DNA from 3 places in the Paenibacillus sp. S28 genome. Region 1 is predicted to be linked to each of the others. Evidence: predicted binding sites of a transcription regulator. Region 1 holds the regulator's gene; each other region holds the start of a gene.

Region 1 (3,175 bases):
ATCGTCGGCCTATGAGCAGGCCGGTGAATGGACCGCCGTTATCGACCGGATGAGCGAGGATTTGGTCGATGTTAAAGAGCACTGGGACAAGCTGAGCGAATTGCTCTTCGGTCTGCTTCCGGAACGGAGCGACGCTGCTCCCGGCGACGGCGGCCAGTATACGCTGCGCCTTCAGCCGGGGAAAAAGCCGAAAGAGTGGGAGACGCTGGCGGCGCTCGAAAACCAGATTTTTGTCACGGTAGGGGAAATCGTCCGCAAAGGCGAAAAGATGCTGTCCGAATACAAGGAGGAGCAGGATGATTACGGTTCCGACAGCCTGATCACCGATATCGGCGGGCTGCTCAAGGACCTCAGCTCCGAGCGGGAGAATCTCCGGTTCTTTATGACGCTGAACGACGAAACCGTCGTGTACTGGATGGAGGCGAGCGGCCATTTCCGCAGCAAATCGCTCCAGCTGTACGCTGTTCCGGTTGACGTCAGCAAGCAGCTCAAGGAGCTGTTTTTTGATAAGAAAAAGAGCGTCATCCTGACGTCCGCCACCTTATCCGTAGATAAATCGTTCCAGTATATGATCGACAACCTTGGACTGCAGGAGGACCAGGACAGCGGACGCCTTGTGACGGTCCAGCTTCCGTCCCCGTTCCGGTACAGGGACCAGGCGCTGCTCGTCATTCCGCGGGATTTTCCAAGCGTGAAGGGAAGCGTCGGGGACGCCCTGTTTGTCGAAACGCTGGCCCGCTCACTCGCGGACGCTGCGATCGCGACCCACGGCCGAATGCTGGTGCTGTTCACCTCGTACCGCATGCTGCGCCAGGTATACGAGCCGCTGAAAGAAGCCCTTGCACAAAGCGACATCGCCGTGCTTGGACAGGGCGTAGACAGCGGCAGCCGCACGAAGCTGATCCGGCGGTTTACGGACAGCAGCGCTTCGGTGCTGCTTGGAACGAGCAGCTTCTGGGAAGGCGTGGACATCCCGGGTGAAGCGCTGACGTGCCTGGCCATCGTCCGGCTTCCGTTCCAGCCGCCGAACCATCCGCTGGTGGAAGCGAAGAGCGAGCTGCTGCAGCGCCAGAAGAAGAACCCGTTCATGAAGCTGTCGGTCCCGCAGGCCGTCATCCGCTTCAAGCAGGGCTTCGGGCGGCTGGTCCGCACCGCCCATGACCGGGGCATCGTCATCGTATACGATACGCGCGTCATCGAATCGTATTACGGGAAGTACTTCCTGTACTCGCTGCCTGGACCGAAAATGGAGCATATGCAGACAGACCAGATGGTTCCGCGCATCTCTGAATGGCTTCATCAGGACGGTGTGTCTTAAATGAGTCCATTAGATAGAATGAACTAAAGCGGTTAGAACAGGAAGTTCAATGCAAAACTTTAGTTCAATCTATATAACCAAATAAATATTCAAGCCGTTCAATAGGGGGAACATGCATGAAATCGGAGAAAATATCCGAGGCGGTTGTCCGCAGATTGCCTATATATCTTAGATATCTAAATGAGCTGAACAAACGGGAGGTGGCCACGGTCTCCTCCCAGGAGCTCGGGCAGAAGCTGGATCTCAACCCGGCGCAGATCCGCAAGGATTTGGCGTATTTCGGGGATTTTGGCCGTAAGGGGATAGGGTATGACGTGTCCTATCTCATCGAGAAGATCCGTCAAATTCTGAATTTGGACCAGCAGATCAACGCGGTGCTGGTCGGAGCGGGGAATCTTGGTCAAGCTTTGTCCAACTATAACTTTTACCTGAAGGAAAATATGAAGATCGTGGCCGTGTTTGACGCCAATCCGTCCAAAATCGGCACGCGCATCAACACCTTGACGGTACAGGCTATGGATGAGCTGAAAGAAACGATACAAAGTAAAAATATCCGGATCGGGATTATTACCGTCCCGGATTTCGAAGCGCAAAACGTCGCCGATCAGCTGATTGCGGCCGGGATCGAAGCGATTCTGAATTTTGCGCCGACGATTCTGAAGGCGCCGGCTAGCATCCGGATCCATGCCGCCGATTTTACGACGGATTTGCTCAGCCTCGCTTATTATTTGAACAACGGAAAGGACGACACGGAAGATGACGGACAATTTGAAGAGCTCGAGCAGCCGGAGCGCCAATCCTAAATGGGCCATCAAGAACGGCAGCTTTGCCGTTTTGCGGCCGGAGCAGCCGGTATTGAACGGCTGGATGGTCATTGAGGGCGACCGCATCACCTATATCGGTGAAGAGGAGCCGCAGCTGGAGGAGGGCGTACAGGTCGTCGACGGCACGCATTTATTTTTTATGCCGGGCCTGATCAACACCCATGGACATACCGCCATGTCGCTGCTGCGCGGTTACGGAGATGACATGGTGCTCCAGGAATGGCTGCAGGAAAAAATGTGGCCGATGGAAGCGAAATTCATGTCCAGTGACGTCTACTGGGGGACTTCGCTGTCGGTGCTCGAAATGCTGAAGGGCGGCACGACGACGTTCCTCGATATGTACGATCATATGGATCAGGTGGGCAAAGTGGTGACTGAATCCGGCATGCGCGCTGTCCTGACCCGCGGTGTCATCGGCCTGTGCCCGGAGGATGTGCAGCGGCACAAGCTGAACGAAGCCATTCAGTTCGCCAAGGACTGGCACGGGCAGGCAGACGGCCGGATCACTGCGATGATTTCTCCGCATGCACCATACACATGCCCTCCTGATTTTATCGAGAAGTTCGTTCAGGCGGCGCATGACCTGGATCTTCCGATGCATACGCATATGTCGGAGACCAAGGCGGAAGTGGAGCAGAATGTGCGCGATTATGGAACGCGTCCGGCGATTCATTTGGAGAAGCTCGGCATGTTCTCACGGCCGACGATTCTGGCACACGCGGTCCATTTGACAGACGAGGAAATCGACATTTTGGCGAAGCATCACGTGACGGTATCACACAACCCTGGCAGCAACCTGAAGCTGGCGAGCGGTGTGGCCCGCGTTACCGACATGATGCAGGCAGGCATTACGGTTTCCCTGGGAACCGACAGTGCGGCGAGCAACAACAATTTGGACATGTTTGAAGAAATGCGCCTTGCTGCTTTGATACATAAAGGCGTCTCGGGAGATCCGACGGCGGTTCCCGCGGCGGAAGCGCTGCGTATGGGCACGATCTACGGAGCCCAATCCTTGTTCCTGGAGGGAGTCGGT
Region 2 (3,175 bases), on a different contig from region 1:
GCGGGTGAAGCCGGAGTTCCGTTCTTCAGTATTTCCGGTTCGGACTTCGTGGAAATGTTCGTCGGTGTCGGTGCATCCCGTGTGCGTGACTTGTTCGAGAATGCCAAGAAGAACGCACCATGTATTATCTTCATTGACGAGATTGACGCCGTAGGTCGTCAGCGCGGTGCCGGACTCGGCGGCGGGCATGATGAGCGCGAGCAGACGCTGAACCAGCTCCTCGTAGAGATGGACGGTTTCGGCGGCAACGAAGGCATCATCATCGTGGCTGCAACGAACCGTGCCGACATCCTCGACCCTGCGCTTCTGCGCCCAGGCCGTTTTGACCGTCAAATTACGGTCGATCGTCCGGACGTGAAAGGCCGCGAGGCAGTACTGAAGGTTCACGCACGCAACAAGCCGCTGACCAAAGACGTCAAGCTGGATGTTGTAGCTAAACGTACGACAGGTTTTACCGGCGCCGAGCTGGAGAACCTGATGAACGAAGCGGCACTGCTTGCCGCACGCCGTAATCGTAAAGACATCTCCATGAGAGAGGTCGATGAAGCGATTGACCGTGTTATCGTCGGTACGGAGAAGCGCAGCCGCGTGATCAGTGACCGGGAGAAACGGATTGTCGCCTACCACGAAGCAGGCCACACGATCGTGGGCTACTTCCTGGAGCATGCCGATATGGTGCACAAGGTAACGATCATTCCGCGTGGACGCGCCGGAGGATATGTGATCATGATGCCGAAGGAAGACCGGATGCTGGTAACCAAGCAGGAGCTGCTTGATAAAGTAACGGGTCTCCTGGGCGGCCGGGTTTCCGAGGAACTGTTTATCGGTGAAATCGGAACCGGTGCATACAGTGACTTCCAGCAGGCTACGGGTATCGTCCGCAGCATGATTATGGAATACGGTATGAGCGAGAAGCTTGGACCGCTTCAATTCGGGTCCACGCAAGGTCAGGTATTCCTGGGCCGCGACCTCGGTCACGAGCAGAACTACAGTGATTCGATCGCTTACGAGATCGACCAGGAAATGCAACGCATGACAAACGAGTCTTACGAGCGGGCGAAAGAACTGCTGACCAAGTACTCGAAAGAGGTTCACCTCATCGCCAACACGCTGCTTGAGAAGGAAACGCTGGAGCTTGATCAAATCAAGGAATTGATCGAGCAGGGTTATCTTTCCGAAGACGGTCCGAAAGAGGGCGGAGATGGTGAAGGTTCTTCCGAAAGCGGTGCCCCAGTGATCGACAACGTCGGTGACGTGCGTGTACGCATTCAGGGCAAGGATAATACCAGCCTGCCAACGGAAGAAATTCCGAACGATGTTCCATCCAACTTGCCGAATGACCCGCCTAGCGATATCAACACGGATACACCGGGCGACATTCCAAATAACAATGATGGGACGAATGAGAATCCAGGTTCGGGCAACGGCGGAACACCGCCGGAATCCAGATCCTAATCCCAATGCAACAACAGCCCGGAGACGGTTAGCCGTCCCCGGGTTTTTTGTGTCGTTTGCCAGGAAATAAGAGCGGCGGCCATTTGGGGTGTTCAAGCATTGAAGCCGATAGCGTTCCGCCTTAACTCTGTCGCACCAGTTAATTTTTTTTTGAGGCATAGTAGCGATAGGGGCGGCTGCAAGCTCCAAACAGAAGCGAGGCGGCCTAATCGGACGGAATCGAGCGGGAAGCTTTGTTTTCTTTCGGCTAGATAGCATATAAAGATCATTTTAGTCAATTGACAGTATCGTGAACCTTGTGTAAATTAGTTGATAAACAAGATGGTCTCGAGGTTGCAACGGGCAACTTTGGGAGAATTTTCACAAACTATTCATGATGTTATGAGGTTATGAAGCCATCAACCGGGTAAAATCATGGGATTTCAGAGGGAGTGGGTTACTGGTGGAAGCTCTGGCACTGGAGCATAAGCAGGAACAAAAGCGGGAACTGACGGAGAAGCTGCTTAAGCTGAAGAAGGAAAGAAACGCCATTATTTTGGCGCATTATTATCAAAGGGATGAAATTCAGGAAGTAGCGGATTTCCGTGGTGATTCCTTCCTGCTTGCCCAGAAAGCGGCTCAAACCGATGCGGAAGTCATCGTCTTCTGCGGCGTTCATTTTATGGGTGAAAGCGCTAAGATTCTGGCTCCGAACAAAACGGTGCTGATTCCGGATGAGCGTGCAGGCTGTCCAATGGCCGATATGGTCAACGTGGACGGACTCCGCAAACTGAAAGCGCAGCATCCTAACGCCAAAGTGGTTACGTATATCAACTCTTCGGCAGAGATCAAGGCGGAAACGGATATTTGCTGTACCTCTTCCAATGCGGTAAAAGTGATTCAATCGGTCGATTCCGATGAGATCATCTGGGTACCGGACAAAAATTTGGGTCACTATGTGCAGCAGCATACCGACAAGAAGCTCATCATTTGGGAAGGGTACTGCAATACGCATGATATGCTGACGGTAAAAGACGTTGTGGAGATGAGAGCCAAATATCCCGACGCCGAGTTTGTCGTACACCCGGAATGCCGTCCGGAGGTCGTGGCTATGGGCGATTTCGTCGGCAGCACTACGGCAATTTTGGAATACTGCAAAAAATCAAGCAGCAAACAGTTTATCGTCGGAACCGAAGACGGTACCGGATACCAGCTTCGTCTCGACAGCCCGGATAAGGAGTTTCATTTCGCCACCAAGTTTTTGGTATGCCCGAACATGAAGGTGAACAATCTGAAAAAACTGGTGAAGTGTCTGGAAACCATGAAGCCGCAAATCTACGTGCCGCCGGTTGTTGCAGATAAAGCCAGAACTTCTTTAGAGCGCATGTTACAAGTACAGTAGCATGCGCTACTCTTTCTCTTAAGACAGGTGAACAGGCACATGATTCCACAATATCTGGTTGACTTTGATCTGCAGACTTTGCCCCGGACCAAGACGGATGTCATCGTCATCGGCTCGGGCATAGCCGGACTGTTTACGGCGATTCAGGCAAGCCAGGACCGGCACGTCATCATGATCACGAAAAAGGCACTGCTCGAAAGCAACACCCGGTACGCCCAAGGGGGGATTGCCGCGGTCATTTCGGAGGACGATTCCCCACAGTATCACCGGCAGGATACGCTGATGGCAGGGGCAGGGCTGTGTTCATCCTCCTCGGTGGACCTCTTGGTCAATGAAGGC
Region 3 (3,175 bases), on a different contig from region 1:
CCTGATGTGGTCCGCCGCGCTGCTGTCCATCGTCTTCCTGACGGAAGTGACCTCGGTCCTGACGCGGAATCTGTCGTTCGACCTGCAGCATTTGATCCTGTCGGCCGAATACGCGCTCTATGCGATCATTGTCATTATTTACGGCGTCATGGTGCGTAAATCGATGGTCCGCCTGGCCGGACTGATCGTCCTGCTGATCACGCTGCTCAAGGTCATCTTCTTCGACCTGCCGGGCGTGTCGCTGGCCGTGCGGGCGATCCTGTTCATCGGACTGGGCGTCGCCGGGATCGCCGTTTCCCGAATTTTGTACAAACGCAAAGGGGCCGATACCGAAGCCCCGCCGGGAACTCCGCCGCTCCCGCCGGAATAAATACGACCATGACTGCGTCGCGCGCACGTTATTCGGCCCCATTCAAGGCGCGATACACGGCAGCCATGCTTATCGATTTCCAAAATAAAGGGTGCCTGCACATCCCCGATGGATGCAGGCACCCTTTTTTTCATTAAACAGCCAACCACCCACTAGCCGCCCAGCAGAACGGATCTCAGCTCCTCGTAGCCCCCCAGAATATGATGGGGCTGATGTCCGGTCGCAAACGGCTCGACGACATTCCGATGGTTAAACCAGACAGATGTCCACCCCACCTCCAGCGCGCCGATGACGTCGTTGTTCCAGGAGTCGCCGATGTACCAGCTTGCCCCAGGCTCCGTTCCCGTCGCCTCGTTCACATGCCGGAACAGCCGGGGATCCGGCTTGTCCATGCCCACCGCTCCGGACACGAATACCCGGTCCAAGCCCACAAGCTTGTCCAGCCCAAGCGCACGGACTTTGTTCATTTGATGTTCCATCGGGCCATTGGTGATCACGCCGACCACATCGCCTCGCTCCTGCAGCTCCCGGATCAGCTCCTGCGCCCCCGGAAACAGACGAATGTCGAACTGCCCCTCCAAATAGGCCGCCTGAATCGCAGCCGCCTGCTCCCGGTCCACGTCGATGCCGAACTCCGCAAGGGCCAGCTGAATCCGCTGCTCGCGCATGTCCTCCAGATCCCCCGCATTCGCCGGATCATTCACATGTCCATGCCGGGCCGACAGCAAGTCGCTATAATGCCGGAACCGGTGGTATACTTGTTCATAAGGAAAGCCGTCCGGCGGCGATATCAAGCGATCGAGCGCCTGCCGCAGCGGTTCCAGATGGTCATACAGCGTATCGTCCACGTCAAAAAATACCGCTCTTTGTTCACCCATTTTCTTGTTTTCCCCCCATCTGCCTGTCCGCGATCACATGCCGGCTGCTGCCCGCATTAGCCCTCATATTGTACCATACAGCGGGCTTTTGGGACGCCTCAGCCGCTGTTTCAGCAGGAAAAAATCCGTTAACGGCTTATGATAAGCCCTTTCAATTGTGACGAAACTGGCAACATTGACAAAGCCTTGTGCAATTTTGAACAAAAATGAAAATCCCCGATTTTCAGCGATTACAGTGATTTTTCGCACAATTTGAGGTTTTTTTAAAAATCATGTGAAGATGTTCACAGAATATATGTAAATGATTTACATTTATTACTTTTGTTGCATTTGTTTTCATTCCCCCGGATTACTAAGCTATGGCTATAAGGTTCATTATTTTTAGACCAATTCAGCTACATGTAACGCTAGAAAGGAGCTCACTGTGAAGAAAAAAAGATGGTTATTTTTTGGTTTATTTGTATCCATCATGTTGCTGCTTAGCGGATGCGACTCGTCGTCACTCATCGTGCTAGATCCGAAAGGTCCGCAGGCAAAAACGCAATCCAGCACGATTATTTTCTCCATCCTGATGATGGCTTTCGTCCTGATTGTTGTTTACATCTTGTACATCATCATGCTGACCAAATACCGGGCAAGCAAAACCAGTGACGATTATATCCCGCCTCATATAGAAGGTAACAAATGGCTCGAGTTCACCTGGATTGCGATTCCGGTTATCATTGTGGCCATTCTATCGGTTGTCACGGTCAAAACGACCAGTGCGGTGGAAAGTGTTCCTGCCGGTTACGAGGATCAGAAGCCGCTGGTTATCTATGCCGCATCGTCCAACTGGAAATGGCACTTCAGTTATCCTGAAGAAGGCGTTGAAACGGTGAACTATGTGAATATTCCTACAAACCGGCCGATCGAGTTCCGCCTGTATTCTTACGGACCGATTACGAGCTTCTGGGTGCCGCAGCTTGGCGGACAGAAGTACGCCATGAGCGACATGGTCAACACGCTTCACCTGCTGGCTGACACACCGGGTTCCTTCATGGGACGTAACTCCAACTTCTCCGGTAAAGGCTATGCGCAGATGGAGTTTGAGGTACAGTCCATGAGCGCCGGAGACTTTAGCAAATGGGTCGACGATGTGAAGAAAACCGCGCCTCAATTGACTGAGGACAAATTTAACGCGCTGTTGAAAACCTCCTACGTTGGACGGGAATCCTTCTCTTCCACGCACCTCGGGTTCAACCCGCCGCCTGAAATGGATATGTCCGAAGGACATCACGGCAGCGGCAGCAGTGACAAAGATTCCGGCTCGGAAACGATGGATCATTCGGATATGAGCAATATGGAAGATATGGGGTCCATGGAACATGGAAACTAACATCAACTGGAAAGGAGACCTATCTGCATGAAATGGGACGAATTTTTTGTAACCGGTGAGCCGATGATCTATGCTGCCATGGTCAGTATCGTCGTCGTTTCCCTCGCCATTCTGATCGGCCTGACTTATTTTAAAAAGTGGGGTTATCTGTGGCGCGAATGGCTCACAACGGTTGACCATAAGCGGATCGGGGTCATGTACATCCTGGCCGCTCTCATCATGCTGTTCCGCGGCGGCATCGACGCCCTGCTGATGCGTACGCAGCTCGCGGCTCCGGAAATGAAGTTTCTGGATGCGCAGCACTATAACGAAATCTTTACAACGCACGGCGTTATCATGATCCTGTTCATGGCGATGCCGTTCGTTATCGGACTTATGAACGTTGTCGTTCCGCTGCAAATCGGGGCGCGCGACGTAGCTTTCCCAAGACTGAACGCCGTCAGCTTCTGGATGTTCTTCTTCGGAGCGATGCTGTTCAACATTTCCTTCGTCATCGGGGGATCGCCGGATGCCGGCTGGACCGCATACTTCCCGCTGGCGAGCCTGGAGTTC

What was found. Region 1 encodes Rex, which represses fermentation and respiration genes when NADH is low (regulators of the CRP and FNR family bind a similar motif). Its sites were predicted from a motif close to TTGTGAAATATTTCACAA; they were not measured.
Region 2: a site for Rex is predicted at 1,804-1,821, ahead of nadA (quinolinate synthase NadA). Genes of this name have one in related genera too.
Region 3: a site for Rex is predicted at 1,521-1,538, ahead of qoxA (cytochrome aa3 quinol oxidase subunit II). Genes of this name have one in related genera too.

What each region holds. Positions count from the first base shown of each region.
Region 1 covers NZ_JACVTM010000002.1:662,665-665,839, forward strand. Annotated here, with positions in the region: gene dinG (ATP-dependent DNA helicase DinG) at 1-1,318, shown strand, start outside; gene IAE55_RS07605 (redox-sensing transcriptional repressor Rex) at 1,435-2,121, shown strand; gene IAE55_RS07610 (amidohydrolase) at 2,075-3,175, shown strand, end outside.
Region 2 covers NZ_JACVTM010000026.1:44,237-47,411, forward strand. Annotated here, with positions in the region: gene ftsH (ATP-dependent zinc metalloprotease FtsH) at 1-1,455, shown strand, start outside; gene nadA (quinolinate synthase NadA) at 1,898-2,836, shown strand; gene nadB (L-aspartate oxidase) at 2,876-3,175, shown strand, end outside.
Region 3 covers NZ_JACVTM010000009.1:154,804-157,978, forward strand. Annotated here, with positions in the region: gene IAE55_RS21540 (DUF2339 domain-containing protein) at 1-370, shown strand, start outside; gene IAE55_RS21545 (HAD family hydrolase) at 523-1,248, opposite strand; gene qoxA (cytochrome aa3 quinol oxidase subunit II) at 1,673-2,623, shown strand; gene qoxB (cytochrome aa3 quinol oxidase subunit I) at 2,651-3,175, shown strand, end outside.